4 regions of the Paenibacillus sp. FSL L8-0641 genome follow, and region 4 is predicted to be linked to each of the others. Evidence: riboswitches for the same ligand, from Rfam matches in the RefSeq annotation. Region 4 holds a riboswitch; each other region holds the start of a gene.
The links. A riboswitch is a leader RNA that binds a small molecule or an ion and turns the genes downstream of it on or off. The one in region 4 is predicted to bind cyclic di-AMP.
Positions count from the first base shown of each region.

Region 1 (8,180 bases), 4.2 Mb from region 4:
CGTGGAACAGTAATGGCAAGTAGATGAATAAAGTTTCTAGCACAATAACCAGCGGCAAACCATTCAGGAAGGCCACGCTGCGATTAAATCCTTCCTTGCCGCCCTCCACCGCTGTGAAGTTCGTCACCAAATGCTCAACAAAAAATAGAGCCAACGGAATGACGCCAAGAAGCGAATGCAGCTTTCTGGAATAAAATCCTCTCATCTAGGTCATGCTCCCTTCTCCCAATAATAGCGTTTTCAATAGTAATATAACATATAAAATGACAGTTCCCGACAGGAAATGTCCAACAAGGTGTCCCTTATTAGGAAAAACAAAAGTGTGAACATCTTGTGTCGCTTTCATGTTACTCCTTTTCGGCTTATAATGGAATTGCAATATACGTATTAATTATTATGTCTTTTTTGCATATAGAGAGGAAGTGGATAATTTGTTTGAGGATTTGAACGCTTTTGCCGTCATTGTCGAGCAGTCCAGCCTGAATAAAGCCTCCAAACTGCTGAATCTGTCCCAACCCGCCCTGTCCCGCAAAATTGCCAAGCTAGAGGAAGAGCTGGGTGTAAATCTCTTTGATCGTCGGGGCAAACGGCTCGAAATTACGTCCACCGGCCGATTTGTTTATACATTCGCACTAGAGCAACGGCAACGACAGCTTCGCTTCTTACAAAAGCTCTCCCAGCACAAAAATGAAGCCCAGAGTATGCTTACACTCGGCGCAAGTCTCACGACACTCCAGACAACGCTGCCTACCCTTGTCGAAGCTTTTATGAGCAAGCATCCTCAAACCGAGCTGAAGCTGCTCACCGGTAAAACCCATGAAATCGTCGCCTTTGTACGTGACAAAAAAGCAGACGCCGGTATTGTCGGATCTGCCATTCATGAAGTCGGACTGCGTTGCATTCCGCTATTTGATGATCATTTGGAGCTCGTTGTTCCCATTGGACATGAATTAACCGTCAAGACAGGAACGGCCTCGATGAAAGATCTGCAAGGACTGCCGATGATTATTTTCTCCAAAGGAACCTGGTATCGCAGTCTGACGGATGACTTGTTCCAGCGCAGCGGCATCATGCCGGATATCCGCATGGAAATCGACTCCTTCGAGGCAATTGTACGCCTGCTTCCAACCTGTAAGGCTTCTGCCTTGCTACCCAAATCCTATTTGCGCAGCGAACTATTACGGGATAATGGACTCACTGCACTGTACTTGCCCGATTTGAAGGAGACACGCCGAACGACCTCCCTCATTTACTCGGAGACGACCGATCTCGGTCCGACAGCACGACGCTGGATTAGCGAGACACGTGCGTCGTTTGCAGGCTACCGTATGGTGTAAAGGGTTTAGCCCTCTTCATTAACATTAACAACCTCATCCTCAAAGCGGCCGATATTATCATTCGAGCCGATGATGACCATAATATCGTCGGCTTTTAATCGATCCATAGCCGTCGGTGCGATCAGGATACCATTCGCCGTATGAAGCGCCACGACGCTACAACCAAAGCGGGTACGGGCATTTAGCTCTGCTAGCGTTTTGCCATTCAGACATGCAGGTACATTGAGTTCCACAATACTATATTCCTTAGACAACTCCAAATAATCGAGCAAATTAGGCGTGACTAGCTGGTGAGCCACCCGGATACCCATATCCCGTTCTGGATAAATAATCCGGTCCACACCGAGCTTTTCTAACGCACGCCCGTGCAGCACAGATATGGCTTTGGCTACGACTTTTTTCACACCCAGCTCCTTCAGCAAAATGGCGGTGAGGATGCTTACCTGAATGTCATCACCAATAGCAACAATGCCACAATCGAAATTACGGATGCCCAGTGATCGCAACGAGTCTTCATCGGTAGCGTCCGCCACGACAGTATGTGTCAACATCTCACTCATACTGTCCACAACATCCTCATTCCGGTCAATGCCTAGCACCTCGCACCCCATATCCACCAATTGCAAAGCCAGGCTTGAGCCAAACCGCCCCAAGCCAATAACTACAAACTGCTGCGTCTTCATATCTACTCGAAAACTCCCTTATCCTATAATCATTTTACCTTCCGGATGACGATATAATTCTTTACCCTTTTTCGGCCCCAGTGCATAAGCTAGCGTGAGTGGCCCCAGTCTACCTGCAAACATCGTCAGGGTAATCACCAGCTTGCCTATGACTGTCAAATCAGGTGTAAGCCCCATCGACAGCCCCACCGTACCAAACGCAGATACCGTCTCGAACAAGATCATCAGAAAATGATGATCTTCGGTTGCCGACAAAATCATCGTCACCCCGATCACGAACAGCAACCCCAGCAGTGTAATGGTCAAAGCCTTGTAAATTCGTCCCTGCGCAAGTCGGTACTTGAACAGTACAATATCTTCCCGCCCCCGCAGCATCGAAATCACCGCTCCAATGAGCAGGGCGAATGTTGTGGTCTTAATCCCGCCTCCAGTAGAGCCAGGAGAAGCCCCGATAAACATGAGTATGATGATAAAAAACTGCGTAGCCTGCCGCAAGCCTGCAATGTCCAAGGTATTGGCACCTGCGGTACGGGGAGTAACGGACTGGAATAAAGATCCCAATAGCTTACCACCCCAATCAAGCGAGCCGAGAGTCTTCGGATTCGTAAACTCAAATACAAAAATCACGAGCGTGCCGACTACAATCATAGCGCCCGTCATGCTGAGTACCACCTTGGTATGCAAGGACAGTCTCTTGCGCTTGCGATATTCTGCCAGGTCTGACATCACTACAAAACCAATGCCGCCTGAAATAATCAAAAACATGGCTGTAAAATTAACAATCGGATCATATACATAACCTGTCAAGCTGCGAAATTCACCGAATAAATCAAAACCAGCATTGTTAAACATGGAGATGGCATGCCAGATTCCAAAATAAATCGCCCTGCCTACGGGCATATCAAAGGACCAGCGAACCGAGAATATCGTAGCGCATACGCCTTCAATAACCAGTGAGTACAGTAATACCTTACGGATTAACCCGACAATTCCCTCTACAGAAGTCTGATTCATCGCTTCCTGCAAAATGAGACGCTCCCGCAGGGAAATCCGACGCTTGAACACCAGTGCAATCAAGGTAGCCATGGTCATAAAGCCTAGGCCGCCGATCTGAATGAGCGCCACGATAACAACTTGACCAAAGGTTGTAAAAAAGGTCCCCGTATCCTTTACGACAAGCCCTGTAACACAGGTCGCGGAAGCGGCAGTAAACAAAGCGTCTATAAACGCAAGTGGCTTTCCTGTTGTATTGGAGATCGGCAGCATTAACAATAAACTACCTATTAGAATGATAATGGCAAAGCCCGCAACGAATATCTGCGGTGGAGAAAGCCGGAGCCAGCTTGCATTGGGATTCATCTATTCATCACTTCTCTCCTAATCCTTAAAACTATAAAAACAGTGATTTAATACGGTGTAAGCTCGCTACGCGTTCCATTTGATCTTCCGATCGTCGTTGCCCCTGAATTTTTTGATTTTTCCAAACCTTAGTTAACTATAATTAGCATTCCCTGAATACAGGAAGAATGCATGTCAAGCACTACTCGGCCCCCTGTGCTATTGGCGGGCAGTAGCGAAGGGGGCAGAATTGTTCTGAAGAAGCGAAGCGTTTGCCTTTATCTCCGGATTTTAACCATTAAAGGGGGTATACAATCAAAAAATCCGGGGATAACAGCAATCGGAAGAATAATCTGCACCCGCAGCGGTCTATCTAACCAATCCAAACACTTTTATACGCACAAAAAAAGACACCGGAAAACCGAGTGCCTGACTTGGTTCCTGCTCATAGCCTACGAGGTTAGCTGACGGATTCGGGCAGCACAGTATGCCCTATTTACACTTCCGATCCACCAGTGATCGGCTGTAAAATTCACCCCAGTAACATGGTTCCCCCGTTTTCCCATAGAAATTCGGCTCAACTGTATATCATTACCTATGTATTTTATAGGCATTGCCTCAAGATTATAATCCTTCTATATCCAGATCACAAAACCGATTTCGTCGAAAAAACGTGAAATTGGCTTTATTTTGCGAATGGGCATCGTTTAATCGCAGCTTATCTTATTTTATTGGAACTTTAAAGTGCTTTCACTCTATTTTCATGAATATCGCTGGTCTGTTGGCGGGAACCTGTGCAGTATGATATCTTTAATGGATGTTCTTATTTACAGATTAAGGAGGAAACTCATGAATCCTATCGGGAAACCGGTCGTGCTCACGGCCAACTTCAAAAAATTAGGCTTGCTGGGCGGGATTGGCCTGATTTGCTTTTTTATCTTTCAATTGCTTATTCCCTCGCTTAGCAATCCAAGTCCAGAATCAGTAATGAATGCAAAGGTCATCAGCAAACAAGAAGCGGTTATACACGCATTGGACTTCGCCCGCTCCGAGCTGGGATATACTGAATCACAGCCAGAGAAGCCTCTGGTGACCTATCAGGCCGAAACAGATTTGTACGGTTATTTATCTAGAGAAAAACTGCTTCAACAGTACGACCGTACATGGAAGAAAAATTACCCTTACGAAACCTTTCGGGTCGATCTGCCTGAATCCTCAGCGAAGAGCAAGCTGCAAATTCACGTAGATTTATCCACTGGGAAGGTCGTTAGTTTTAAACGGATCACCTCCAGCACCAATTACACGCAGGCTGATATTTCTACGGATGAACAAGCACGTAACAGGCTTGTACGTGTGGCTGAGGACGGCATGACGCTTGAAGCCAAGGAGCAGGCGGCCGCTGTATGGGTGAAGCGCTTTGGCTTTAAGCCGGCGGATTTAAAGCTCGCGACCACTGAACAAGAAGGCGGATTAAAGTATACCATAGACGATAAAAAAATCGGCGCCTCGGTACTTACACTGGCTTTTACTTTTGAAAACGGTGATGTTCGCTCCTTCACTCAAAGCTTTTCGGCCCCGTCGTCCTATACCGATTATATCGAAAAGCAAACATTTTGGGCGAATTGGATGACCTATGCGGGTTATGCCCTGTTTAGCTTTGCGCTGGGTGTACTTGCCATTGTGTATGCATCACTCACCCGACGACATACTTCATTTGTACGCGGCATTGTTCTATCCGTTATATACTTTATTGCTAGTATAGCTGGGACCATGAACATGCTGCCTTTATTGCAAGCAGAAGCAGGCGGTAAGGGCATGCTTATATTTCTTATGGTTTTCCAGATTGGTGTTACCTTCGTCATGGCTGTAGCGCTCTACTTCTCCTTGGTCGGCGGTGACGGACTTATGCGTCAGGTTGGACTGAATGCATGGCCACGTGCGAAAGAGCCGGGCTACGGGCTGTATGTGCTTCGCAGTATGTATGTCGGCTACTTGTGGGCCTTTATTTTACTCGGGGTACAATCCATTTTATTCTTTATACTGGAGCGCACATTTAATACATTCTCCACAACAGATGCCACGCAATCCCCTTACAATATGGCTTATCCATGGCTGCTGCCAATTATGGCCTGGATGGCAGGTATTGGAGAAGAGACTGTCTACCGTCTGTTTGGTATTCCGATGGTCAAAAAAATAGTGAAAAATACTTTTGTTGCTTGTCTGATCACCACGCTGATTTGGGCACTGGGACATACACTTTATCCGATCTATCCAGTGATTTCCAGACCTATTGAGCTGACTTTTCTTGGTTTGCTGTTCAGTTTTGTGTTCCTGCGTTACGGCTTTATTGCCGCTATGTTCAGCCACGTTATTTTTGACAGCATTCTAATGGGACTTAGTGTGATAAGTCTGGGAGACACTGTGAATGTGAGCGCTGGTCTATTCTGGATCTTACTTCCAGCCATCGTGGGTTACATCATTTATTGGTTTAGTCCTAAAAAACCAAATCGAATGATGTTTGAACCTATACAAAAAGAGGAGTCGCATTCTACGACTCCTCCTCCCGAAGGGCAGCTATAATCTGACGCGCAAGCTTATCCCCAATAGAGAGAGGCCGGAAGTCTTCGACACTGGCCTCTCTTATTTTTTTGAGCGATCCAAAATGCTTAAGCAGTAACTTACGCCGTTTCTCGCCAATGCCTGGAATAGAGTCCAGCCGGGAAGTTACCATAGATTTGCCGCGTTGCTCGCGGTGGAACGTGATGGCAAAACGGTGAACCTCGTCCTGAATCCGTTGCAGCAGGTAAAATTCTTCGCTATTACGTGCAAGTGTCACGGCCTCAGAGGATTCTCCCACCAATAGTTGGGATGTTCTATGTTTGGCATCCTTCACCAAACCACATACAGGAATGAACAAACCCAGCTCATTTTGCAATACATCGGTCGCCGCCTTAATTTGTCCACGTCCACCATCGACAACGATCAAGTCGGGACGTTCCAAATTTTCCTTAAGCACACGTTCATATCGACGCCGGATAACCTCACGCATTGTTTCATAATCATCGGGTCCCTGCACAGAACGGATTTTATATTTTCGATACTCCTTCTTGGCAGGTTTGCCATCAATAAACACGATCATGGCTGAGACTGGATCGGAACCCTGGATGTTGGAGTTATCAAACGCCTCCACCCGGTGCAAGCTATCCAGCCCAATGGCACGTCCGAGATTGCTTGCAGCTTTGGATGTTCGTTCCTCATCCCGCTCGATCAGCTTAAACTTCTCATCCAAAGCTACACGTGCATTTTCCGTCGCCATGCCTGTCATTTGCTTTTTCAGTCCACGCTGCGGTACAAGTACCTTTACATCCAACCATTCAGCCAGAGCGAGAGCCGCCGTACTTGGGTCCTCCAGTCCACCGGATAGTTGAGTTTCTGTTTCCTTTATCTCGGCATCTTGGTCACCAGCTTGATCTTGATTCGTTGCCGCTGCATAAGTTGCCTGTTCTTCAGCCACCAGTAGTGAGTCAGCAGAACGCTCTGTCTCCGTTTGTATCGCTTTCTCATCTGTCTGTCCGGTAACATCGGCTGTAGGTGCACTGTAGAGTGCAGTTTCTGCCGCAACCGGTTGATCGACATTGACCTGTTCCGCCTGCATCAGCTTAGGAGAATCCGGCAACAATATTTCCTGCGGCACTGCTGGGTTGTCACTATAATATTGCGCCACATAGGACATAAAATCACTGTAAGCCTCACCGTAGAAAGGAAAAGTCGACATATGGCGCTCGATCATTTTACCTTTGCGGACATATAGGATCTGTACACACATCCAGCCCTTATCTACTGAAAAACCGAATACATCTCGATCTTTCGCATCCGATGTGGTGATTTTCTGCTTTTCCATCATCGCGCCGATGCTGATAATCTGATCTCGCAACTCCTTGGCCCGCTCAAAGTACAATTCCTCTGCGGCCTCCTGCATTTTACGCTGAAGATCCTTTTTAATTTCCTCATGTCCCCCGCTCAAAAAGGAACCAATTTCCTGACCAATCTGGTCATACGTTTCCTTCTCGACCTCTTTCACACAAGGCCCCAAACATTGATGCATGTGATAATACAGACACACTTCCTTGGGCATCACACCACACTTGCGTAACGGATACATACGGTCCAGCAACTTCTTCGTCTGATGTGCCGCGTAGGAATTGGGGTACGGTCCAAAATATTTTGCTTTATCTTTCAGAACGCGACGGGTCACCTCCAGCTTGGGGTGTGCCTCGTTCGTAATTTTCAAATACGGAAAGGTTTTATCATCCTTCAATAGCACGTTATAGCGTGGCTGGTACTTTTTAATGAGGTTGCACTCCAAAATGAGTGCCTCCATATTACTGCCTGTAACGATATATTCAAAATCACGAATATCGGAAACCAGTCGCTGCGTCTTGCCGTTATGGCTACCTGTAAAATAGGAACGGACCCGGTTTTTCAACACTTTGGCCTTGCCGACATAAATAATGGTGCCTTCGCTATTCTTCATCAGGTAACAGCCTGATGCATCCGGCAGTAACGCTAATTTGTGCCGTATGTTCTCCAGCGCCTTCTCCTGATTCTGCAAGTCCTCCGCATAAGGTTTCATTTGCCCGGTTCCTCCTTCCATTCTTAATGACTACTCAACTAACTACTTATAATATATAGGAATAATACACAAAAACGCCCCCGGTATTTACAACCGGAGGCATTGACCTTTCATGGCCGCTCCACCAAGCCCCCGCGGGAGCATGGGTCACATGCAATGATTATTGGTGTTTAGTAAGCATGCTTTTCA
Region 1 is NZ_JBBOUW010000001.1:4,365,080-4,373,259, forward strand. Features, by position in the region: gene MKY16_RS19760 (succinate dehydrogenase cytochrome b558 subunit) at 1-205, opposite strand, end outside; gene MKY16_RS19765 (LysR family transcriptional regulator) at 432-1,337, shown strand; gene MKY16_RS19770 (potassium channel family protein) at 1,343-2,020, opposite strand; gene MKY16_RS19775 (TrkH family potassium uptake protein) at 2,039-3,379, opposite strand; cyclic di-AMP (ydaO/yuaA leader) riboswitch at 3,793-3,946, opposite strand; gene MKY16_RS19780 (CPBP family intramembrane glutamic endopeptidase) at 4,208-5,938, shown strand; gene uvrC (excinuclease ABC subunit UvrC) at 5,907-7,991, opposite strand; gene trxA (thioredoxin) at 8,152-8,180, opposite strand, start outside.
Region 1: another riboswitch for cyclic di-AMP. It lies ahead of MKY16_RS19775 (TrkH family potassium uptake protein); the one in region 4 lies ahead of MKY16_RS00535 (C40 family peptidase).

Region 2 (8,180 bases), 2.7 Mb from region 4:
GGGCATAACAATCCGATTTTTTAAAGAAAGCCCCTTTAATTGATAAGGAGTAAACAAGTCGGTCACTTTTATCCTTCCTTCCTTCAATTCCATGTCTGTATAATTATGAATTGCAACCCCATTATACACCAGCTGTCACGGGATACCGAATCCGTTGTAAGGCTAAAACTTGCGAAAATGCTCTTGTTTTCGGTCATGTTTAAGAGAATATGTACGTTTAGCTCCATCATCTTCATTGATAATCATTTCATCGCGAACTTCTTTCCAGACGTTTATGAGCCTAACTTGGTAACCAGCATATTTTTAATAGGACAGGTACATAATAGTCGAGAGCACCACTAGGTACCACTGCACGAAAAGGGGGGATACATATGCCGTACAAGGGAGTGTTGCCATGCTTGGCACTGTTACTAGCATTTTCAAGTTTACCCGTTCACGCGGATGCGCCTCCCAAGATCGGAACGCCCCATCCCAAGGAAGCAGCTGTTGCTTCTTCTGTACATCTGAGTACAGATCGAGCTACTCCTACATTAGCAATGTTGCGTAAAAAACATGCGGACATTTTTAAAATGTGCGGCCCACACACCCGCCAAATTGCCTTAACCTTTGATGATGTGCCCGATTCTAGGTATACGCCGCAGGTTTTGGACGTATTACACGCCAACGGCATCAAAGCCACCTTTTTCATCGTCGGTCACCGTGCGGAAAAGCATCCGGGGATTATACGTCGTATTATCCGTGAAGGCCATGCTATAGGAAATCATTCCTATACTCATCCGGATTTTAGGAAGGCTACACCAGAACGCTTTCGCAACCAGATTACAAAAACAGAACGTATTTTACAAGCCAGCGCAGGTTTTCGCCCCAAGTTGATTCGTCCACCCTACGGTGAAATTACAGAGCCTCAAATAAAGTGGGCACGTCGTCATGGCTACATGATTGTCAACTGGAATGTAGACTCTCTCGACTGGAAGGGACTAAGTAAAACACAAATTCAGCGAAATGTGATTCCAGCTACAGGGCCTGGCTCTATTATTTTAATGCACGCTGGTGGAGGTCAAAGTTCCAACTTGCAAGGCACTGTCCAAGCTTTGCCGGGTCTAATTCACTCTCTAAAAGCTAAGGGCTACAAATTTGTGACAGTCCCCCGGCTACTCCACACATCGGAACGAAAATAACAGTATGTTTATAATTGAGGTCCAAGCTAAAGCAAGTAAAAAGGCTGTCTTACCAGCAGAAGTATTCTGCTCGTCAAGACAGCCTTTTTACGGATAGGACCTGATAAGAGTCCGACCTAGATATATACGGATATAGGCGTTATGTTTACATAATATATATTATGTTTAATTAAACTGTATATACGTACAATGCTATTTATCAATAACGTACAGCTTCACATTTTGAAATCCAAAGTCGTTCACAAATGATTTGTTGCCTGGAATAAAGATATCAATCCGCTTTCCTGTAATGGCGCTGCCCTGATCGCGAGCGACAGCTACAAAAGAATGATCCGGCAAACCTGGATGGGAGTAGCCTGTAACCAGTACTTTCGTGCCCATCGGAATGACGTTAGGATCTACCGCAATTGTACCTAGTTTAAGCGGATTGCCGTAGTAGTCCACTGCGCCCCATTTACCATTCTCATCGGCTGCGGCAGAATACGCTGAAGCCTTAACGTCAACTATTTTGCTATAGTTGAATGTTTTACCCCAAGCTTCAATCGTTGGCGCCTCATTCGCTGCTGCTTTCTCCGTAAGAAGCTGCGGCTTCGATTCCGAAGCTGCCTTTACACTTTTTTCGCCAGGCACCTTAATTTGCAGACCTGCATATATATTGCTGGAGGCAATGTTTGGGTTAGCCTTTGTTAGCTCGTCTACCGATACTCCATAACGTTGAGCAAGCAAAAAGAAGGTATCGCCCTCTTTGGCAGTGTGAAGCGAGGCAGCATCCGCTATTCCAGCTGTCTGTGCCAACCCTGCAATAGCTGCGGCAAGCACCGCAATTTTCATCGTTTTACCAATATGTTTTAAATGTTTCAAAGATATGTACCTCCTCTTTTATGCCTGCGAAGTTAGCTGTCGGATTCGGACTCAGGAGAAGCCCTATGCTTGTGCAATTCACCCCTAGGCATATTCCTCATCGTCTTATGACGTATCGGAATGGCTGCCGTTGTTACGTCCCCCGCACTTCCCATAGTTTGGGCCAGCATTTCAGCGCTTGTCTAACCGCATGCTGTCCCGGTAAGTTTTGGCTTACTGCATAATATCACAATTTTGTAACCTTATCCGCATGAAAATGTTGGGAACCCTGAACATCATACTACACTCGTTACAATTTTGTCATTAAGAAATCGATATTTGTTACGAAAGTATGGGGAAATGGTGACAAAATAAGAAAAGCCCTCCGTCAACGGAGAGCTCTTTTATGATTAGACCAGCACTTTCTTACAATACTTTGGCAAGAAAATCACGAGTGCGATCATGGCTTGGAGTGCCAAATACCTGGTCTGGTGCACCCTGCTCCACAATTTGACCGTTATCCATAAAGATAATTCGATCGCCTACCTCGCGGGCAAAGCCCATTTCATGCGTTACAATTACCATTGTCATACCGCCTTCGGCGAGCTTCTTCATTACATCCAGAACCTCTCCAACCATTTCAGGGTCCAATGCAGAAGTCGGCTCATCGAACAGCATTACGTGCGGCTGCATGGCCAAAGCACGCGCAATCGCAATACGTTGCTTCTGACCGCCGGATAGCTGGTTCGGATAGGTATTCTTCTTATCCTCGAGCCCCACGGTACGCAGGAGTTCTAATGCAATTTTTTCCGCTTCCTTACCTGACTGTTTTCTAACCTGCGTCGGTGCAAGCGTCAGGTTCTGCAACACTGTTTTGTGTGGGAACAGATTAAAATGCTGGAACACCATCCCCATTTTTTCCCGGGTTACATTAATATTATGACCACGAGCTGTAATCGGCTCGCCCTCAAATAAAATCTCCCCATCCGTCGGCTGTTCTAACAGATTCATACAACGCAAAAACGTACTCTTCCCCGAACCGCTGGGACCGATGATAACGACAACTTCTCCTTTGGCGATATCTATATCAATGCCTTTTAAAATCTCATTCTTGCCGAACGATTTACGCAATTGTTTAACGGTGATCACTGGCTCTCAACTTCCTTTCCCATAAACCAAGCAGCTTAGACAAGCTGAATGTCATTACAAAATAAATAGCGGCTGCGATTACGAACGGACTTAATCCTTCATAGGTGATATTCTTAATGACTTGGGCTTGGTACATAATATCCACCATCCCAATGGTCGAAATAATAGATGATTCTTTAATGATTGTAATAAACTCATTACCAATAGCAGGTAGTATAGATTTAAATGCTTGCGGTAAAATGACGTGACGCATTGCTTTGCTTCGCCCCATCCCGAGCGAACGGGCTGCTTCCATCTGTCCACGGTCTACAGCCTGAATACCCGCACGGAAAATTTCAGCCAAATATGCCGAGCTATTCAGAGACAATGTGATCACACCCGACTGGAGTGGGGTAAAATTGATACCCAGCGTCAAAGCAATTCCGTAGTGAATGATCATGAGCTGTACCAGCATAGGTGTACCGCGCAGGATCTCGACATATGTGGTACCTAACCACTCAATGATACGTATACCACTCATTCGCAGCAAGGATATGATCAGACCAATAATGAATCCAAACAATACTCCGAGTGCAGACAACAACAGAGTGTAGCCAATACCCGTAGCGTAAAGACTACGGTATTTCATAAATATATCTACAATGCTATTCGAAGAAACCTGTCTGTCGGCAGACAGTGCACTCGCTTCTGTAGAAAACTTCTCAATCGCCCCCTCCGCTTTCAGGCGAGCCAACGTTTTATTTACAGAGGTAAGCAATTCAGTATTTCCTTTACGGATACCTACGGCAGTTTCTGCACCTTCATCTTCAGGTACTGCCTTGGCAAGTGTCACGGTACCGTCTAGTGTGTATCCTTTAGCCACGGTATCTTCGATTACAACTGCGTTGATACGCTTGGTCCGAAGCTGGAGTACCAGATCGGATATTTTATCCAATGAGGTAACCGAAGCATTAGGCACTTTTTGTGCAATTTCTTCCTGAATACTCCCTTTCTGTGCACCGAGCTTCTCTCCTTTCAGAGTAGCCATCGTTGAATATTTGTCCTTATCCTCCGGGCGTACCATAATGACTTGTTTGGAGTGATAGTACACATCCGAAAAATCAATGCTCTTTCTGCGCTCATCCGTCGGTGTCATACCGGACAGTACCAAGTCTACACGACCACTTTGCAGAGCAGGCAGCAAGGAATCAAAGCTCATGTCCTCTGGGACCATCTCTGCGTTCAGATCCTTGGCGATTTCCTTGGCAATCTCCACATCGAACCCAACAATGGTTTTCTTACCATTAATGACTCTATAAAACTCATACGGCGGAAAGTCGGCACTCATGCCCACTACAAGTTTTTTCTGTGGTTTTGCTTCCGTTCCGTATGCATTGAGCATGGGAAGACCCGTCAACAGCAAGATAACCGCCGTCAAAACCAGGGCGGTAAAACGATATGCCTTTTTCAATCTTTTTTTCTCTCCTTAAATTCTTTATAATAAATAAGATTGTGTCATTATAAATGAATATGCATGATTATGCAATGAATGTTATAGTACAATTTCAGCATACCTAGCGCAGTACCTACATTACAGCTTATATAAAGGAGTTTTCAGCATGGATTTTAAACAGACCATTCAAAAGACAATTGAGCAGCATGCCCCACGCTTTAAGGACATTTCGTTATATATTGGGGCAAATCCTGAACTTGGAAACGAGGAATTTCTGGCCGCTGCCCGTTTAAAAGAAGAACTCATTTTTCACGGTTTTGAGGTCCAGGCACCCGTTTTGGGCATAGAAACAGCCTTTATTGCAACTTACAAAGCTGAAAAATCCGGACCGATTGTTGCTTTTCTGGCAGAATATGATGCTCTGAAAGGTTTAGGACACGCCTGTGGGCACCATCTGATATGCATGATGAGTACCGGTGCTGCCGTTGGCCTCAAGTCGATCATCGACGAAACTGGTGGAGAAGTACGGGTATACGGCACACCTGCCGAAGAAACTCGTGGTGCTAAGGTCCCTATGGCCTCTGCCGGTTTGTTTGATGATTGCGACATAGCACTTATGACGCATCCTTATGATCGTTACGAAAAATCAGGCAAATCGCTGGCGATTGATGCTGTACAATTCGAATTTTTTGGTCAATCCGCTCACGCGGCTGCCAGCCCGCACGAAGGCATTAACGCGCTGGACGCTGTGATTCAAACGTTCAATGGCATCAATGCGTTCCGTCAACAAGTAAAAAGTACAGTGCGTATCCATGGGATCATTAATCAGGGTGGGCAAGCAGCCAATATTATTCCTGATTACGCCTCAGCCCAATTTTATGTAAGGGCCGCTACACGTCAAGAACTGAACCCGCTGACTCGCCGTGTTATTCAAATTGCTGAAGGAGCTGCTTTACAGGCCGGGTGTCGTTTGGAGACCTCCAATTATGAGACTTCTTATGATGAAATGGTCACGAACCGTGTACTTTCCGATGCGTTTACCGCAAATTTGGTGCAGGCTGGCATTTCGCAAGAAGATATAACGGAAGGCGAAGATCATGGCTCCATGGATATCGGAAATGTATCGCTTCATTGCCCTGCTATTCATCCTTACATTCAAGTTATTGACGAGAAGCATGCCTTGCATACACCAGAATTCCGCGATTTGGCGATGCAGGACCGAGCCATGGAAGGAATGCTGCTGGCTGCGAGAACTTTGGCATGGACTGCTTGCGATGTAATCACGAATCCTGAACTGCTAGCCCAGATAAAAAAAGAATTCGCTCTGCTGAATAACGAACGCTAAATCTTAATTCCGTGTTATTTCAGAAAGGAGTAGCCAGCCATCATGGATAGTATGAGTAGCTTTTGGACGTTGTTTATTGTGATAGACCTCATCATTTTTTGGTTTATATTCCGTGCAATACGCAGGAACCGGGGAAACAGAAAAACACGGCGCCGGAATGCTTTTTTCCTCAGCTCCCCTTCTCCTTCTTCCCTTACGCAGGAGCGTCATCCAGAGATTACGGAGCTGATGCAGCTATTGGAGCAATCCATTCCCGTCTCCTATGCTCATAGCGTAAGGAATCGTGTAATGGAAGCCCACCCAGAGATTACGGAGCAAGAATATGATTGGCGTTGGCATGAGCTAAAACGATATTTTATGCTATGCGCGATTATGAATCGTGTGCCTATGTTCAGTAGTGATGTGGATGAATTATGGCACGAAATGTTGATGTTTACCCGCGAATATCAGCAATTCTCGGAAGCTTTTTTTGGTCGTATGCTTCACCATGCGCCCCATTCTGGCGGCTCTCAGCCGATGCCGGAGGAGCGTGCGTGGTTTGATTGGTTGTATGTGGAATGCTTTGGCTGGAACCGCTATAGCGCCAGTTTGTGGGGGACTTTTTTTAATCATCCATTACCGAACGACGAGCTTTCACACTATTACAAACTCACAACTTCGGCGCAGCCAGCAGGTAACCGTTGGAATACTCAGGAGAATATAGCCATTTCACAGCAAGCCCAACAAGCGGTTCATAAGATTGTACAACATCTGCGCGAGCGGGTGAATAAAGCGGTGGATGATCCTGAGGGTAAGCAATTGCCTAAGGTCAACTATTTACAGGTCGACTATCTGTTATTAGCTGTTGTATGGTATTCATGGTATCAACCTGAACAATTTGCCATACACATGCACCCGGATGCTACAGGCAATGCCGGGTTAGCTAGCTCATCTGGTTGTAGCTCGGCAAGCGGCTGCTCGAACTGGGATACGCATCACTCGCATCATCATTCCTCCCATGACAGTTCTCATCATGGAGGCTCTTCTCACCATGATTCAGGCGATTCTGGTAGCCATTCTTCGTGTAGCAGCGGCTCTTCATGTGGAAGCAGCTGTGGTGGCGGGGGCGACTGATCATAGCAAAAAAGGGAATTCCTCAGCCAAACACTGGCTAAAGGGATTCCCTTTTTCATTAATATGAATATGGTGTTCCTACTCCGTTCAGTCCGTCTTTGTGAGCAAATGATAAATATCCATATACGCTTCGGCTGAAACATCCCAACTATATTCTCCTGCGAAAGCCGTCTGTGTAAGCTTCGACCAATGCTCAGATTGGCGATAAAAATGAACAGCACGACGAATGGTGTTCAGCATATCATGTGCATTGTAGTTCGTGAAGCTAAATCCGTTTCCTTCCCCTGTAGACTCATTGTAAGCCTGCACAGTATCGTTAAGGCCTCCAGTTTCTCGCACAATAGGGATACTTCCATAACGAAGCGCTAGCAGTTGGCTGATCCCGCAAGGCTCAAACCTTGATGGCATAAGATACATATCGCTTGCCGCATATATTTTTCGTGACAGAGGTTCGCTAAAAGCAAGCTGCGCCGACATTTTCAGTGGATAGCGTCCCGCTGCCTCACGGAACCAATGCTCAAAAGCCGGATCCCCTGTTCCCAAAACGACAAACTGGATATCATCATAATACAAGATTTCATCAAGCACTCTCGTTACCAGATCTAGCCCCTTCATATCTACAAGTCGGGTTACCATGGCAATCATAGGTACGTCCGGCCGTACCGGCAGACCCAGCTCCTTTTGCAGACCAATTTTGTTTTCCTTTTTCTTTGTCAGACTCGTTCGGTACTTCGTATAAATACGATTGTCCGTAGCAGGATTATAGCTTTTGGTGTCAATTCCGTTCACAATCCCTGTTAAGCGACCCTGATCTCCCAATTTACGAAGCAGACCCTCAAGCCCATATCCGTAAAATTCCGTTTGAATCTCCTCTGCATAGGTTGGACTCACGGTCGTGACATGATCCGAGTACGTAAGCCCACCTTTCATAAAATTCAGTCTGCCATGATACTCCACACCCTCGGAGGTGAAATAGCTCCCATCCAGGTTGAGCAGCTCAGTTAAGACCTCATACGGAAAATCCCCCTGATACAGCAGATTATGTATCGTAAACACCGTGCGAATATCGCTGTAGAAGGGTAAATGTCGATAATCGGCATTCAGAAGTAGCGGAACCATCGCT
Region 2 is NZ_JBBOUW010000001.1:2,853,883-2,862,062, forward strand. Features, by position in the region: gene MKY16_RS12635 (NADH:flavin oxidoreductase/NADH oxidase) at 1-66, opposite strand, end outside; gene MKY16_RS12640 (polysaccharide deacetylase family protein) at 372-1,178, shown strand; gene MKY16_RS12645 (3D domain-containing protein) at 1,371-2,039, opposite strand; cyclic di-AMP (ydaO/yuaA leader) riboswitch at 2,046-2,214, opposite strand; gene MKY16_RS12650 (amino acid ABC transporter ATP-binding protein) at 2,445-3,167, opposite strand; gene MKY16_RS12655 (ABC transporter substrate-binding protein/permease) at 3,154-4,617, opposite strand; gene MKY16_RS12660 (M20 family metallopeptidase) at 4,766-5,944, shown strand; gene MKY16_RS12665 (hypothetical protein) at 5,987-7,057, shown strand; gene glgA (glycogen synthase GlgA) at 7,145-8,180, opposite strand, start outside.
Region 2: another riboswitch for cyclic di-AMP. It lies ahead of MKY16_RS12645 (3D domain-containing protein); the one in region 4 lies ahead of MKY16_RS00535 (C40 family peptidase).

Region 3 (8,180 bases), 1.4 Mb from region 4:
ACCTGAATGTCATTTCCGACGAGCTTGTTAGCTTGCGTATCCTGCTTGGATTTTTTTAAAGAGGCAGCTTGTGCCTTACCCCGCCCCTCCGCGAGCGCTTCGGCAAAGTTGGCAAAAAGCAACGTAAACAACAGAATAACAAACACGGCCAGGTTAAAGCCCATTTCCTTGTCAGTTCCAAAATAACCGGGAAACAGTAACATTAGCAGCACGACCAATGTACCGATCTCCACGACGAACATGACAGGATTTTTCATCATCATCATCGGATTTAATTTTATAAAGCTATCCTTGATCGCATGCTTCAAGATGCTTCTGTCCAGCATGTGTTTGCGTTGTTCCTTCATGGTCAAACACCCCGTTCATCCATTCTCATTTTCTTCTTCACATGGTCAAAAATTCAGCAACAGGTCCCAATACGATGACAGGTAAAAAGGTCAACGCACCAATCAGCAGCACGACTCCGATCAGAATGGCTCCAAATAACTTGTTGTCCGTGCGCAGTGTCCCCGTCGTCACCGGAGTCGGCGCTTTGGCATTCAACGAAGCCGCCACAGCCAACAATGCAATCATAGATACATATCGCCCGAAGAACATAACCATCCCCGTTGTGACATTCCAGAATACGTTGTTATCTGAAAGACCTTCAAACCCCGAACCATTATTTGCGGCAGATGACGCATATTCATAGAGCACCTGAGTCAACCCGTGATAGCCAGGGTTAGTGACCGCATCATATCCCCAATGACTCATAAACGCAAGCGCAGTTGGGGCGAGAATGAGAAACGGATGTACCAAAATGGCAACGGCGATCAGCTTCATTTCCTTGCCTTCAATTTTCCTTCCCATAAATTCCGGAGTTCTCCCGACCATCAGTCCGCATATAAACACACCCAGAATCGCATACATCAGCATATTCATCAGCCCGACACCCTTGCCGCCAAAAATGACGTTTAGCATCATTTCTCCCAAAGCAGCCATGCCACCTAGCGGGGTTAGTGTATCATGCATATTATTGACCGAACCTGTCGTTGCCGCTGTTGTGACCGCAGTGAATAAAGCCGATTGTCCAATACCGAAACGAACCTCTTTCCCTTCCATGCTTCCCTGAGAAGCATCCACACCCAGTGTCTGGATTAACGGATTACCTGTCTTCTCAGATACATACGTAATGGATAGAAAAATAAGAAACAATACCATCATGGAGCTAAAAATAATCCAGCCCTGCTTACGATTACGGGCAAACAATCCAAAGGTATACGGCAACGAAGCCGGCATTACCCACATTGCCAAAATTTCCAGCACGTTCGTCCAAGGACTTGGATTCTCAAAAGGATGCGCAGAGTTAGCTCCCGCATAACCGCCCCCGTTCGTCCCCAAATGCTTGATGGACTCCAGAGAAGCAATGGGTCCCATAGAAATTTGCTGTTGTGTTCCGCTCAGCGTCGTAAGATCCGCCGTAGGCTGTAGCGTCTGCGGTACCTTCAATCCGACCAGCACCAGCGTAAGCACAAAGGCCAGCGGCAGGAAAATCCTTATAATAGCTTTAATAAAATCTTGAAAGAAATTGCCCATCCCTTCACCGCGCCGCGTCAATCCTCTCATAAAAGCCGCAGCAACCGAAAAACCGGAAGCAGCCGAAGTGAACATCATCATCGTGACGAACGCCATCTGTGTCAGATACGTAAGCCCGCTTTCTCCGCTATAATGTTGGAGATTCGTATTCGTCATAAAGCTGATTACCGTATTAAAAGCTAGTGATGCTTCCATATTACTGTTTCCAGCCGGATTACCGGGAAGCATTCCCTGTAAACGCAACAGCAAGTAGCTGATTGCCACAAGCACGGCGTTCGTAGCAATGAAACTCATAACATACGTAGTCCAACGCATGCTCTCCACTTTCTTCAAGCCTACTACCTTATAAATCAGCTTTTCTGTTCTGCCAAAAATCCGATCCGTCCGATTCGGTTCATTCGAGAATACATGATACATATATGTACCCATTGGCTTTACCAAGAGCAGCAATATAACGATCACAATTCCAATTTGAAGCAGCTCCATCCTCTATTCCTCCTTCAAAATGCTCCTGCGTTTGGAACAACAGACCCGATTCAGACCATCTATGAAGTGCACACGTTTGCGAAAAACTGCTACCAATATGCTTTAATGCTCAGATCTGTTGTTCCCGCCCGCTCTATCCCTACAAGTGACTAGAACTTTTCAGGGTTCAGGAGTGCGTAGATTAAATACATAAACACAATAGCTGTAAGCCCGAGTATAACGATCATCCTCTTCGTCCTCCTTTAGAGGTCTGCGCATCACACCAGCGTACAAACAGCAGTATCACTCCATAACTCACAGCCATGACGAGCAGCATGTATATATCCATCATGTTTATACCCTCCGTATCGGTCCTCAGATCGCCATTCTTATTCCATCATAAAATCATAAAACAACTATGTCATAAGTGCTTATCCGTTCAGCAGAAAACCCACCTCTCCGTTCAATGTGTAGATCACATGGTCCGCTCCCAATCCCCGATAAATTCCTTGTGGATTACAGCCGTGTGTAATAACATAGATCGATTCCGATGTTAGTGGTCGACATATTTGCAGGAAACGGCAAGTCAGATTCAAGCTGTTCTCGAACAAATACACACTACCAATTTCTTTTTTTGGAAAATTCCATTTTCCCGCTTGCATGGTATTGATGCGGACAATGTGCTCCACACCCATTTTTTTGAGCTGTCGTTCCTCCTGGGCGCTATTCGTGAGAACTGCAAACGCCAATTTTTTAAAAATAAGCAATTTCACAAAACTTCTGCCCGCTTCATTCGGTGCAGTGACAATAATTAACCGACCTTCCATCAGTAGCTCCTCTCCCGGTATAAAAAGACAACAAAAAGAAGCCGAAGGAAAAAGGCTTTCCTCCGGCTTCTGACATATCCATGATAAAATAAACCATGGCTGCACACGGCGGTTTGTTGCCTCTCCCTGTACGCTTACGAGGTTAGCTGTCGGATTCGGACGTGAGAGTCGCCCTATTTCTGGCACTTGACCGGAAAATTCACCCCATGAGACACACGGCTTCCGAAGCCGTACAGTCTCGATTGGTTCCCCCGCTTTTGCAACTGCAAAATTCAGCGCTGTAGACATTTCGTTGTTGCTTCATTCAAGTTAATTTGAAATTACGTCTTGAATCATACACCCGCGCATGGAAGACTGTAAAGCTCAACTGCAGGGTTATAAATCGGCCTTTAGAGCATAGAAGATGAATAATAACGCTTACAATGCAACTATGCCTCTCACAGCTCCTTCAATCTCTGTTTTTCATCCTTTTTTGAAAATGACAAGCATGTCAATATTGGCGTAGGGTAAAGCGTTATTGGCCTTTTTTTGTAAAAAGAGAAGAAAATACGCTATATGTACCAGCTAAACACCGATTGAACCCACTTTTATAAGAAGAAACACCTTAATTCGCTCCATTTGCGGTGCGATTTACTGTTTTGAGCAAAATACGATTTTACAGCGCCTGAGGTCTTTATACAGCTTTTCCAGACTTGCAACCCTTCTTTGAATTGTCTACAATTTAATTGCTGGATATTGAATGAGGAGAGATGCTATGACCGTTTATGAATATGATGCGCAAACCCTGCAAGGGAAACAAATTCCGTTATCCACATTTGAAGGGAACGTTCTGCTTATCGTGAACACTGCCAGCAAATGTGGGTTAACCCCCCAATACAAAGCGCTACAAGAGCTATATGACCAGTATCATGAACAGGGGCTCGAAATTTTGGGATTTCCCAGCAACCAGTTTGCCAAACAAGAGCCAGGTTCCAGTGAGGAGATCTCCGAGTTTTGCCAGATCAAATATGGTGTCACCTTTCCGATGTTCGCCAAGACAGATGTCAATGGCGATCAAGCACCCCCCTTATTTCGCTACCTGACCCAAACAGCTCCGGGGGTATTAGGGTCCAAAGCGATCAAATGGAATTTTACTAAATTCTTAATTACAAGAGAAGGTAACGTATTTAAGCGCTATGCACCGCAAACTACTCCAGATAAGCTGGCGGGAGATATAGAGAAGCTTTTGCAGCAAAACTGACATTCTTCATTATCACAGTTAATAAACGACCTGTTGCAACCGTGGCTTCCGTGGCTAAAGAATATAACGAAAAATACTTAACAAAAAAAAGCATCCTTTCACGTAAACCGTGTCAGGATGCTTTTTTAACTAGGTCTTGCATATAATGCGGTCGAGAGGACTCGAACCTCCACGGGCGTACGCCCACTACCCCCTCAAGATAGCGTGTCTGCCATTCCACCACGACCGCAAATCATAATGTATTGAGGCAACAGATTTATTATACTCTCTCATCAACTATTTGTAAACAAAAATATTATAATTATTTTAACTTACATATATGAGCGATAATAATACCGTCCTGTATAAAGATAACCGCTTGCTGAACTATGCATTAATGTTGCCCCCTTACGGATTATCAGAACCACCTGGCACTTAACTAAGTAATTAATTTGACAAAATAACGTATTTACGATTGTAAAAACACGTATAAAAGTGTATCATAGTTTCAGATGGTTAATTCTAACATGTTTACTGATGATTATTATAACACACCAATTATTCCGTAAGAATCCGTAAGGGGCGATTTCTTTTGAACAACAAAATGCCTGTCACCTCCTTCGGGTGGGCCATCAAACAACGGCTTGTCGAACTTCGACTGGATCAGAAAACATTTTGTGAGACACACAATATTCCGCCTTCACGCTTGTCCAATCTGATTCACGGCACCCGCAAAGCACAAAGGTACAGAAAACAAGTTGCTGCAATTCTGAACATCGACGATAACGATTATAAGGAGGCATCGCCACTCTAAATCCAACAAGCATTCCAGTTACATACAGGTCATTCCATATCACCAAGAAACCAAATAAACCCGTAAAGCGAACTCCTCCAGTTCGTTTACGGGTTTTCAACCCAGACAATCTTTAGCCAAAAAATCATTCCGGCTTTGTTTTATCCTTCTCACTTTTTTGCTTACGATATTTCGCAAATTCAACATATTCTAAAATAAAATTCTGTTCTTCCGTCTCAAGATCTTCTGCCTGGCAATTCAGTGGCCCCATCACTCCAAAAAAATAAGCAGCCTTCTGCTCCTGAAGTACGCCTTCTCCCGGCTTAATCCCTTTCATTAACCAATCGAGCGATACATTAAAAAAGTCCGAAATCTGAATTAAATGAGTGGTACCCGGCGTTGTTTTCCCCCTTCTCCAATCACCGAGATTCCCTGAACTGATTTTAAGCTTTTCACAAAATGCCTTCTTGGTCATTCCCCGATCTTTAATCAAAGCTTCAATGCGCTGATAAATAGTTTGATCTCCCAAAATGTTTCCCCTCCGAAACAGTAACTTTTTCTGAAATAATTTTCATTTTTCAGCCTTACTCATTAGTAATCCCCATTAAATCCTAAGCAACCATTACCCCATAGTAGAATTGCGCTGGTTTTTCTCTTTACGAAAGCGGGTAAATTCAATATACTCAAGTATAAAATTTCTTTCCGCCTCACTAAGCGGTTCCCCCTGGCAATTCAGTTGCCCTGAAGCGTCAAAAAAATAAGGGTCTTGCGACTCCTTCAGCACCTCACCCTGTATATCTCGACCCAGCATAATCCAGTCCAGACTCGCATCAAAAAAAGAAGCGATTTCAATGAGTTTATTCGTGCCCGGCGTCGTTTTTCCTCTTTTCCAATCCCCGAAGTTCCCTGTACTAATGCCTAACTGCTGGCAGAACGCCTTTTTCGTCATTCCCCGTTCCTTGATGAGTTCCTCGATGCGATGGTAAATAGATTGCATAGAAGTTCCTTCCTCCCTAGCAGGCTCTCAAATAACGATATCATGTTCTCTGTTCCCATTTCAAAGATCACGTATGCTAAAATTACCGAATTATGTATGTTGGTTTCCATTATACCACAACACGCAACAAAAACCGCCTGTTTTCCGAAGAAAGGGCGGTCTTTAAGCCAGTCCACTTACGCCAATCACGTAGCAGAGTTGTCGATTTTAAGTAAAATATGCTTCAATTCATTCAAAGTTTCACTCAGATGCAATAAATCTTCTTCTGGCAGATACACCAGTCTTTCTTGAATTTTATTGGAGAAGGTATGAAATACCTGTTCACAAAAAGCATCGCCTTCCTGTGTAATCGCCACATTCACGACTCTGCGATCCGAATCACACGACTGGCGGTCAGCCAACCCATGCTCCACCAGTTTGTCCAGAAGAGGAGTCATGTTCGGACGTGAGACATTAAGCTGTTTGGATAAATCAGATACCGTAGACGAACGTACTTCACGCAGGAGCATTAGCACCTGAAAGTTATTAGGCGACAAGTGTAATGGGAAATCGAGCGGACCGTAGGTGAAAAATTTCTTCTTCACAATCGGAAACAAGCCCAAAATATTTTCTGATATATTTCCTAACAGTTGAGTGTCCATATTTTTCACCGTCACTTCATAAGTTTATACTTATCATTCTATAACATTATGGCGTTATATTATACTATGGAATCATTATTTCATCATAATCATTACTTTATTACATCATTACACAAATAAAAAAAGCCTCTACCGCGAGAGACTTTTCCGTTCATTCCATTGATGCGGTCGAGAGGACTCGAACCTCCACGAGCGTACGCTCACTACCCCCTCAAGATAGCGTGTCTGCCATTCCACCACGACCGCATAACAAAATATAAATGGTGAGCCATGAAGGACTCGAACCTTCGACACCCTGATTAAAAGTCAGGTGCTCTACCAACTGAGCTAATGGCTCATGCTGTTCATCCAAGCTGTCCGCCATTAGACCAGACCTCAGGAATTCCCCTTAAGCATGCAACATGTAGTCTATAAAGACAACAATGACCCGTAGGGGATTCGAACCCCTGTTACCTCCGTGAAAGGGAGGTGTCTTAACCCCTTGACCAACGGGCCTTATTATTATGCGCCAACTTGGCGACAAGAAAGAGTATATCAAATAGAATAACAAATGGCAATACTTATTTTTTAAATTTTAAAAAAAGCAGTTTTTATCATTACAAAATGCATGTCCACTTACATTAACTTATCTATAATCATCTAATCCCTGAAAAATCATGATAAATGATTGCAATATCACTTACATTTACTTATAATCACTTACGAGATACCGAAATCATTATATTTCAGAGGAGCTTTCTATGTATCAGGAAGAACGAATGTTAAAAATCGTTGATTACTTACAGCTTCATAAGCGTATTTCGGTGGATGATATTTGTGAAATTTTTAATGTTTCACGGGATACGGCCCGTCGAGACCTGGTAAAACTTGAGGAGCATCAAAAAATTATTCGCACCCGCGGCGGCGCCCTTCTCCCTAAACTGCATCACGATCCAATTGGAAATTATAACGAAAGACTACTTACTGTATCTGAGGAGAAACAAGTGATCGGACAATTGGCTGCCAACATGGTACGAGATAGGGATCGTATTATATTGGATTCCTCTACCACCGTACAGGCGTGTGCAGAAAGACTGAATGTGCAGGAATGTTCGGTTATCACCAATTCAATTAATCAGGCCGACGTACTATCTGGAAAAGACGGTGTCTCCATTCATCTGTTGGGAGGCCGCCTGCAAAAAGAGCACCGGTATGTATATGGCTCGTCCGTAATCGCCACTTTGTCTCACTATTTTGTAGACAAAGCTTTTATCGGGATTGGAGGCATATCATCCCACGGACTAAGCCTGATTCATGAAGAAGACGGTATGCTGAAGCATCAGATGATGAAACAGGCGGATCAGGTGATCATCCTTGCGGACCATTCGAAATTCGGAATTAATTTCCCGTATCGTTTTGCTGATTTATCTGAGGTTAATATCGTGATCACCGATCGCTTGCCAGAACCAGCAATGCTGGAAATTTTGCAACATCATGATATTGAAGTTGTTGTCCCCTCATAAAATATGAAACTGCTTAGCTAGAACTCAAGATTTATCACAGAGATATCGAAAGACAGGAGTTGGAGAGAAATGAAACTGTTTGCGATTGATATGGATGGAACACTGCTGAACGAGGAAGGAAAAATAAGCAAAGTGAACGCGGAGGCTATACGCCAAGCACA
Region 3 is NZ_JBBOUW010000001.1:1,498,079-1,506,258, reverse strand. Features, by position in the region: gene kdpB (potassium-transporting ATPase subunit KdpB) at 1-347, opposite strand, end outside; gene kdpA (potassium-transporting ATPase subunit KdpA) at 385-2,061, opposite strand; gene MKY16_RS26100 (potassium-transporting ATPase subunit F) at 2,211-2,288, opposite strand; gene MKY16_RS06790 (hypothetical protein) at 2,472-2,867, opposite strand; cyclic di-AMP (ydaO/yuaA leader) riboswitch at 2,983-3,155, opposite strand; gene MKY16_RS06785 (glutathione peroxidase) at 3,622-4,107, shown strand; tRNA gene MKY16_RS06780 (tRNA-Leu) at 4,254-4,336, opposite strand; gene MKY16_RS06775 (hypothetical protein) at 4,679-4,900, shown strand; gene MKY16_RS06770 (helix-turn-helix domain-containing protein) at 5,025-5,408, opposite strand; gene MKY16_RS06765 (helix-turn-helix domain-containing protein) at 5,502-5,876, opposite strand; gene MKY16_RS06760 (MarR family winged helix-turn-helix transcriptional regulator) at 6,062-6,517, opposite strand; tRNA gene MKY16_RS06755 (tRNA-Leu) at 6,681-6,763, opposite strand; tRNA gene MKY16_RS06750 (tRNA-Lys) at 6,779-6,854, opposite strand; tRNA gene MKY16_RS06745 (tRNA-Glu) at 6,941-7,012, opposite strand; gene MKY16_RS06740 (DeoR/GlpR family DNA-binding transcription regulator) at 7,258-8,019, shown strand; gene MKY16_RS06735 (Cof-type HAD-IIB family hydrolase) at 8,089-8,180, shown strand, end outside.
Region 3: another riboswitch for cyclic di-AMP. It lies ahead of MKY16_RS06790 (hypothetical protein); the one in region 4 lies ahead of MKY16_RS00535 (C40 family peptidase).

Region 4 (8,180 bases):
GTTTATCTGCGTGTCGCGTGATATCACGGGTCGCAACCGGATGGAGGAGTTGTTGCGCAGATCAGAGAAACTGACAACCGTCGGGCAACTGGCGGCAGGCGTAGCACATGAGATTCGTAATCCGCTAACCACGCTACGTGGCTTTCTCCAACTACAGCAGCAAAATCAAGTGTTGAATATGAAACACAACGATATTATGATGTCTGAGCTGGATCGCATTAATTTGATCGTTAGCGAGTTTTTAATACTGGCGAAGCCACAGGCAGTGCATTTTCAGAAAAAAGATGTTCGTTATATTGTGAGCGACGTGATTTCTTTACTAGATAGTCAGGCGCATCTGCTGGGCATTGTATTCAACCTTCAGGTCACGGACGAGCCTGCCCTGGTATACGCTGAAGAAAATCAGTTAAAGCAAGTATTCATTAATTTACTTAAAAATAGCATGGAGGCTATGAGTAAAGGTGGCATCATCACGATTCATTTGTTCTTGGAGGGAGAAAACGTTAAAATCTTCATACGGGACCAGGGAGCGGGTATTCCCGCAGAAATGCTGTCCAAGTTGGGAGAACCTTTTTTCACAAACAAAGAAACAGGTACAGGACTAGGACTTATGGTCAGCCAGCGTATTATACAGAGTCATAAAGGCACACTGGATATTGAAAGCACAGAGGGAGAGGGAACGACAGCCCTGGTGCAGCTTCCGATTGCCAAGCCGGAGTAACGGGCTGGGGCGCAGGAGGAAGTGTGTTAGTAGAAATGGAGGGTACACAGGTTGCGCATTAACAAGTTTATCAGCGAAACCGGTTTTTGCTCGCGCCGGGAGGCAGACAAGCTGGTAGAGAGCGGTCGCGTGACGATTAACGGCGAAGTGGCTGTGCTGGGTAGTCAAGCGGAAGAAGGCGATGATGTTCGCGTGAACGGCAAGCCACTGCGCGATAAGTCTGATCACGTCTATATTGCATTGAACAAACCGGTGGGCATTACAAGTACAACGGAGAGCCACATTAGAGGCAATGTTGTTGATTTTGTGGGGCACCCGCAGCGGATATTCCCGATTGGACGCCTGGATAAGGATTCGGAAGGTCTCATTTTACTTACCAACGATGGAGACATTGTGAATAAGATTCTACGGGCAGAAGGCAAGCATGAGAAAGAATATATTGTAACAGTGGACCGCCCTGTCGTACCGTCTTTTGTGCAGGGCATGTCTAGCGGGGTGAAAATACTCGGTCAGCGGACGCTACCTTGTGAGGTGACGCGTGTATCTGAGTATGTATTCCGTATTATCCTGACTGAAGGGAAAAATCGTCAGATCCGGCGTATGTGTGCAGCCTTCGGTTATGAAGTTAAAAAACTGCAAAGGCTGCGAATCATGAATATTCGGTTGGGGTCCCTTCAGAAAGGTGCCTGGCGTGATCTGACAGAGGCTGAGAAGCTGGAGCTTGGTCAGATGCTCGATTATACGCTTAGCTAATGCCAGAGGGGCTCGTATAGCCTAGAGCGTATGATCGTCGTATCTGAAAGGGCAAAGTACAGGAAGCACTAAACAAAGAGGCACCAGCTGCATAAAAATGCGGCGGTGCCTTTGTTCATATAACATATGCATAATCAACCTTCACTCGAGCTTGAGGTAGGACTGATGACTTGTGTCCCGTTCTGATATTTGCGGAGAACAGATATTTCAACACGACGGTTTTTAGAGCGCCCTTGACCATCTTGATTGCTTGCCAATGGACGATACTGGCCATAACCGATGGATACAAACTTGGTTGGGTCGAGATCTGGATTGAGCAACAAGATACGCAAGAAATTCAGAGAGCGCTTGGCGCTCAAATCAAAATTGGACGGGAACTGGCTGTTGGAGATCGGTACATTATCCGTGTGACCCGATACGATAACATCATAGCCAGGGAACTGCTGGAGCATACTAGAAATGGACTTGGCCAGCTTTCTTGCTTCCGGCTTTACTTCGGCCTGCCCGGATGAAAACAAGGCATTATCACTAATGGTGATCATTAGTTGCGATTGGTTTAGCTTGGTATTCAGCAACGGGGTCAGGCCGTTATTTTGAATATATTGATCCATCTGTTTTTTAAGCTTTTTTAAATCTTCTTCTTCCCGTTGGGCCAGCTGTTTTTGCAGTTCAGAGGTAGAAGTAGCTTTCGATTTTACGGGTTGTGACACTTGTTCTTTATTTTTGCCCATATCCATGGATTGTGACGACGGATTCGCGGCTGAGTGATCCAGCACGCCAGTGCCGCCATTAAAAGCTGCACTCAGGGATTGAGCCATAGTTTCAAATTTTTTGGCGTCGAGCGAGCTCATACCGAATAAGACAATGAAAAGAGCCAACAGAAGGGTCATTAAGTCGGAATATGGCAACAGCCAGCTTTCGTCAGCATGCTCTTCATGCGGTTCATGTCTCTTTTTACTCACTGGAATCGCCATCCTTCTGGGTCATCGTAGCCCGTTCGGTCGGAGTCAGGAAGATCGTCAGTTTCTGACTGATGGCGATCGTCGATATCCCCGATTGAATGGAAAGCAGACCTTCGACCATCATTAATTTAAGCTCGACTTCTTTTTTGGATAACCGTTTCAGCTTGTTGGACATCGGATGCCACAGGACATAACCTGTAAAAATACCGAGCAACGTCGCAATGAAGGCTGCTGCAATGGCATGAGAGAGCTTTTCCATGTCACTAAGGTCGGCCAGAGCGGCGATCAGACCTACAACCGCACCGAGTACCCCGAGCGTTGGAGCGTACATACCGGCTTGGGAGAAGATCAGCGCGCCAGAGCGATGTCGATCCTCGGTGGCATTGATATCCTCCATTAGAACGTCCCGTACGAATTCCTGATCATTGCCGTCAATAATCATTCGCATGCCGCCACGCATAAAGGGATCGTCGATTTCCTCTACCTTGGATTCCAAGGCGAGCAGACCTTCACGACGGGTAATGGATGCCCACTCGGTAAACGTACCGATGAGCTCTTTGCGGTCTAACAGTTTTTGTTCGGTGAAAATAACCTTGAACAGCTTCGGAATCCGTTTGATTTCTGCCATCGGGAAGGCCATAAATATACTCGCTGCCGTTCCGACGAAAATAATCATGTAAGCAGCGGGATTATTGACCAGATTGACGACCGGAGCGCCTTTTAAGATCATCCCGACGACCAGTGACAAAATCCCGAGCACAAGTCCAATAATGGTTGAAATTTGCATGATACACCTCATCCATGAGAATAGATTTTGAATCCTTTCATGCCGCCGGGGTCGTCCTTGCCCCAAGCGCGTCATTACAAGACGGATTATAGTATTTATCGACAAAACTCTCTTTTTTGTTAAGTGCGAATTTCCGGTATAATAAGGTGATTATGTATTGAATGGCGGAACCATTGGAGGAAATGGCATGGGAGTAAAGCATGGACGTGAGTATGAACAAATTTTGAACGATTTGACAGAGGCTGTGGGGCGCATCCCAGATAGCTATGAATTTTTTGAGATGGAAGCAGAAGATTGGGACAGGCTGGACCCGGCGGGACGTCAGGAAGTCAATGAAGCTTTGGCAGAAGACTTATTTTATGCACTGGGTACAGAGCCCACAATCACTGTAGGGAGTGGCGTTGTGATCTATGAGCCGGAGCAGCATCGTATCTATGTACTGATTGGGGACGAGGAGCTGACGTCAGTCCCTTTGATTTGAGGTCCGTCTTATGGATTTATCAACGGGGCCGTGGTAATATGTACACCAATATATCGTAGTTTTGGCCGTATTTAAGCGGTCGAAAGGCTTCCGTATAAACGGGGAGGAGTTCGTAACATGCCTTTTACACAAGAAGAGATTGAAGCACATCTGGAGAAACTGGAGGGCTGGGAGCTGGAGGAAGGACGTTGGATCGTTCGGAAATATAATTTTTCCAGTTTTATGAAAGGGATTGCATTCGTGGATGAAGTTGCCGCTATATCTGAAGCATTCAATCATCATCCATTTATTACGATTGATTACAAGACCGTGACTCTGCGTTTGACCTCTTGGGACGATGGCGGTATTATGGCCGTGGATATTAAGGAAGCCCAACAATATAATGAAGCTTTTGAAAAAATGCGTAGCAGTCATTGAGCTTGTAATGATCTGTCGTATGATGATAAAAGCGCCTTCGCTATACAACATCGTGGTTGTATGCCGAAGGCGCTTTTATCATAGAACCTGGGTTGGGTGCTCGGGACGATATACCATACAATAAAATGGTTTCTTGCCGTCGGGGGTCTGGCGTTCATAGGTATCTGTAAGCTCAAATCCAGCCGCCTTGTAGGCCCGGATAGCGCGCCCATTCCAAGTAAGCACCTCTAGATCAATTTCATTCTTCGGGTTGCGTCGTTGGGCTTCCTCTGCAATGGCACGGACAAAATCAGAGCCTTTGCCATGTCCGCATCTTTCAGGATGCATGCCAAGACCTAGCCGGGTCACACCGATCATAGGAAAATATTGAGCAAATCCCATCAGCTTGTTCTCTTCATCCAGTACGGCAACATATTGCTCTTGGCGAAGCGTGGGACTTCCAAATTCGACCTCAAGCGCCTTCATTTGTTCCCAGGGGAGCCAACCGTATATGTTATAAGGTGGATCATAGCGCCACTCACAGATTGCAGCCGCTTGATGCTCGTCCATCGGTACGATCCGATAGTTGGATATTGAGGCCGGCATGTGTTCCATCCTCCTTTTACAGGTGCTTCAATCATTAACAACAGATTGTAGACAAGTTGCAGGGGAATAGCAAGCGTGTTTATTTTATACCCAAGACGGGTATACATTCAATAAGAAGGAATTACTGCTCATATGCTCCCCCAGCGGTGACGGTAAAACCGACGATGTTCGCTAAAATTGAAACCTTTTGAGGTGTCAGTTCGTCAGTAAAGATAATCATTGCTGATGTTGTGGACATAAAAAGCCGCAATTCGATTCCGGCAGAATCAAATTGCGGCTAGAGTTAGCTTGCTGTGCGTTAGTTATTCTACGTTGTCGTCATCAGGAATATCTGAAGCTACAGAATGGTAAGCGTCTGTGCTCATAATTCTTTTTGCACCGACATAGCGGTTAGCGTAATAATTTTCGTTCAGTGAGCTAACTACTACACCACGTGAAGTCGAGGAGTGGGCAAATTTCCCTTCACCTACGAAGATACCTACATGGGAAATGCCTCTTCCTGTGGTGTTGAAGAACACCAGGTCCCCAGGCCTCATTTCATCGCGGGATACAGAAGATCCCATTTTGAATTGTGATCCAGATTGATGCGGAAGTTTAATTCCCAGTTTGTTGAATACATACATTGTGAAGCCGGAGCAATCGAATCCCTCGAGTGTAGTGCCTCCGCTTCTGTAGTTCGTTCCTTTGGCATCTTGGATGACCTGGTCCATCTTGGAGTCTGCAAATGCACTGCCGCCACCGAATGTAAAAGATGTAAAGGCAATGGCAAGACTCATAGCTGCGATCGTTAGCTTCTTCTTCAAAAAAAATATACCCCTTCCAATGCCTGCGAGGTTAGCTTAAGGATTCGGTAGAAGGTTCCCCTATGACCACTCTGTTGCGAGATCAATTCACCCAAACTGGTTCCCCCGCTTCCTAGGTGCCAGGAATTAGGCTTTACTTAAGATGTGCACCTTGGAGAGCAGTATTCACAATAACGATATTTTTGAGATAAAGGTTACAATAAAGATTACAAAGTTGTTACTATCAGTTCACTGCGATTATTGTAACAAAGTCGGCTGGCTTTGGCAAATGTTTCATTGCAAAAAGTTACAAAAAAAATCTGCTCCTAATGTCCCAGGAACAGATCTTGTTAACAGTATTCAGTTATGTGCCGTTTGCGCGGTTATGCATAAAGTTTTTTCGACAGACGGAAATGAAGTGATTAACATAAAGGAAGGGCTTAGCTTCTACTGGAGATATCGGTATGCCATAGTCTGTACTGCGAACTGATATGCCACAGCCTGACCAGACTAGTAACAAAATGATACGATTGTTGGAGAATGAGCGCGAGCATGCCAGTCCAAATCATCGCCACGGTGCCAAATAGACCGAAGACCAGCAGCACACAAGCACCGAGCAAAAGGGATATACCGACAGCTGGGAGAAGCTGGCGAAAGAAGGCGAGCAGGGACGATAGTATGGCGTGACCACCGACAGTGCCTAGTTGCATATACAGGATGCACTGCCGAATGAACCATCCGTATGCCATCCATCCCATGGCATAGGGCAACAAGTGCAGCAGGTAAGAGGGAGATTGAAGCGTACCTGCTACAATAGGGTAGAGTCTCGGTACTACCCAAAAGGCGGGAATCAGCAGCAGTCCCAACTCGATGATGTAATACAACAGCGACGACATGCCATGGCGTTTCATACCTTTGAAAAAGGACAGGCTTTGCGGCTCAGTCGCATCGGTATGCAGGCTTTGATATATTCCGGCTCTAATGAAGGGAGTGATTAGTATGCGTAGTACAGTCGCCCCTAGTAGTATCCACAAATACACATGTACTTCCCGGCTGTCCATCAGAGCAATCTGGCTCTCCATCCAAAACAAGGTCTGTCCCAGCTCGTTTTGACCCTGATCAGGATAACGGAGCAATAGCGGGATAACGGCAGACTGCACCAGTCGATAGAGAAACACCCCCCACAGTAGTCGATACAGAAATAAAATGATAACGATATAGAATCGTATGCGCACCAGCGCCCAGCCCTCTTTTATAACAGTCCGCATCTATAGACACCTCACCATGACAGACTTCCAAGCAGTGTCTCCAACAGCTTGGTTACACTTATACTCCAACGGGTTTGTTGCTTTTCGTCCAATTCGGCTTTTAAGGTATTGTTAATATGCTTGTTCTCCAGTGCAATGGTATATAGGGGATCAAGGGTTACATAGGAAACGGGAGAAGTACTTTTGATCCGAAAAGTTGTGCTTTTGCCCGCACCGTCCCAAGCCTTGAATTTCGTGGTTCCATCCTTGAAGGTAAATTGGACAGGGATCTTGGGATAATCCGCCCCTTTTTTGCTGACCGTCACGACTGCTTCATATCCATTCTCCAGCTTGTGGTTTGTGATGTGATCCACTGAAAAGTCCGCCATCTGGCCGTCATATACATACTGTTCAAAATAGTGGCTCCATGAGCGTCCGGTGACTCTCTCCACGATACGTTGAAAATCCAGTGAGGACGGATGCTTAAATCGGTACGTCTGGACGTAGGTCCGCATAATGCGATCCATTTTTTTCATACCCACCTGACGTTCAATGCCCCGTAGTACCAGCTTGCCTCGAGAGTAGGCATTTTGCGCGTACTCAGCAGCCGAGCCGTACTTCCATGACTCACGGTTTAGCGGCTGTGGGGAGGATACCTGTCCCGATTGTAATGGCAAGTTGGGGGTAAGCCCATATTCTTGCTCCATAAGTCGCTCCTCTGCATAGGAGGTGAAGCCTTCATCCAGCCACGGCTCCTCAAATTCATTATTGGCTACCATTCCATAGAAATATTGATGTCCAATCTCATGAACTAATGTCCGTTCCAGACTATAGCCAGGATTGAGATTACCCGCAGCAGCGGCCGTGATGAGTGTCGGATACTCCATGCCGCCAGCTCCATTGCTTGATTTAGGTGGAACCACGATGGACAGGGTGGAATATGGATAAGGCCCGTACCATTTGCTGTAGTACAAAAGAGCGGCCTTCGCTGCGCTCATATAGCGTCCTTTGAGCTCCTTGTGCGATGGGTCAAGGTAGAGCTTGATTTTGACACCAGGGACTTCAGCAGAAGAAAAGGGTTCTTCTACGGCTACAAAGTTGGGTGAAGCGGACCAGGCAAAATCGTGTACATCATCGGCATAAAATTGATATATTTTTTGTCCGTTCTGTCGGACGGCACCACGGGTGGGGAATCCGGTCGCTGCTACGATATGAGTTTCAGGCACCCGAATCCGTACGCTGTAAATTCCAAAATCGGCATAAAACTCGGAGTTACCATGATACTGGTGGAGGTTCCAGCCCTCCTCGGCGCGTCCACGCTGTCCTGCAGTCTCGTAGACACTGAGCTTCGGGAACCACTGTCCTGCCATTACAAAATCATCTGTCCCACCCATACGAGCAAAGATGGCAGGCAGTTTTACCTCAAACTTCATATATAATGTGAT
Region 4 is NZ_JBBOUW010000001.1:130,406-138,585, forward strand. Features, by position in the region: gene MKY16_RS00500 (PAS domain S-box protein) at 1-721, shown strand, start outside; gene rluF (23S rRNA pseudouridine(2604) synthase RluF) at 773-1,474, shown strand; gene MKY16_RS00510 (flagellar motor protein MotB) at 1,609-2,436, opposite strand; gene motA (flagellar motor stator protein MotA) at 2,429-3,223, opposite strand; gene MKY16_RS00520 (hypothetical protein) at 3,411-3,704, shown strand; gene MKY16_RS00525 (4a-hydroxytetrahydrobiopterin dehydratase) at 3,822-4,121, shown strand; gene MKY16_RS00530 (GNAT family N-acetyltransferase) at 4,200-4,706, opposite strand; gene MKY16_RS00535 (C40 family peptidase) at 5,009-5,509, opposite strand; cyclic di-AMP (ydaO/yuaA leader) riboswitch at 5,515-5,652, opposite strand; gene MKY16_RS00540 (hypothetical protein) at 5,929-6,756, opposite strand; gene MKY16_RS00545 (M1 family metallopeptidase) at 6,768-8,180, opposite strand, start outside.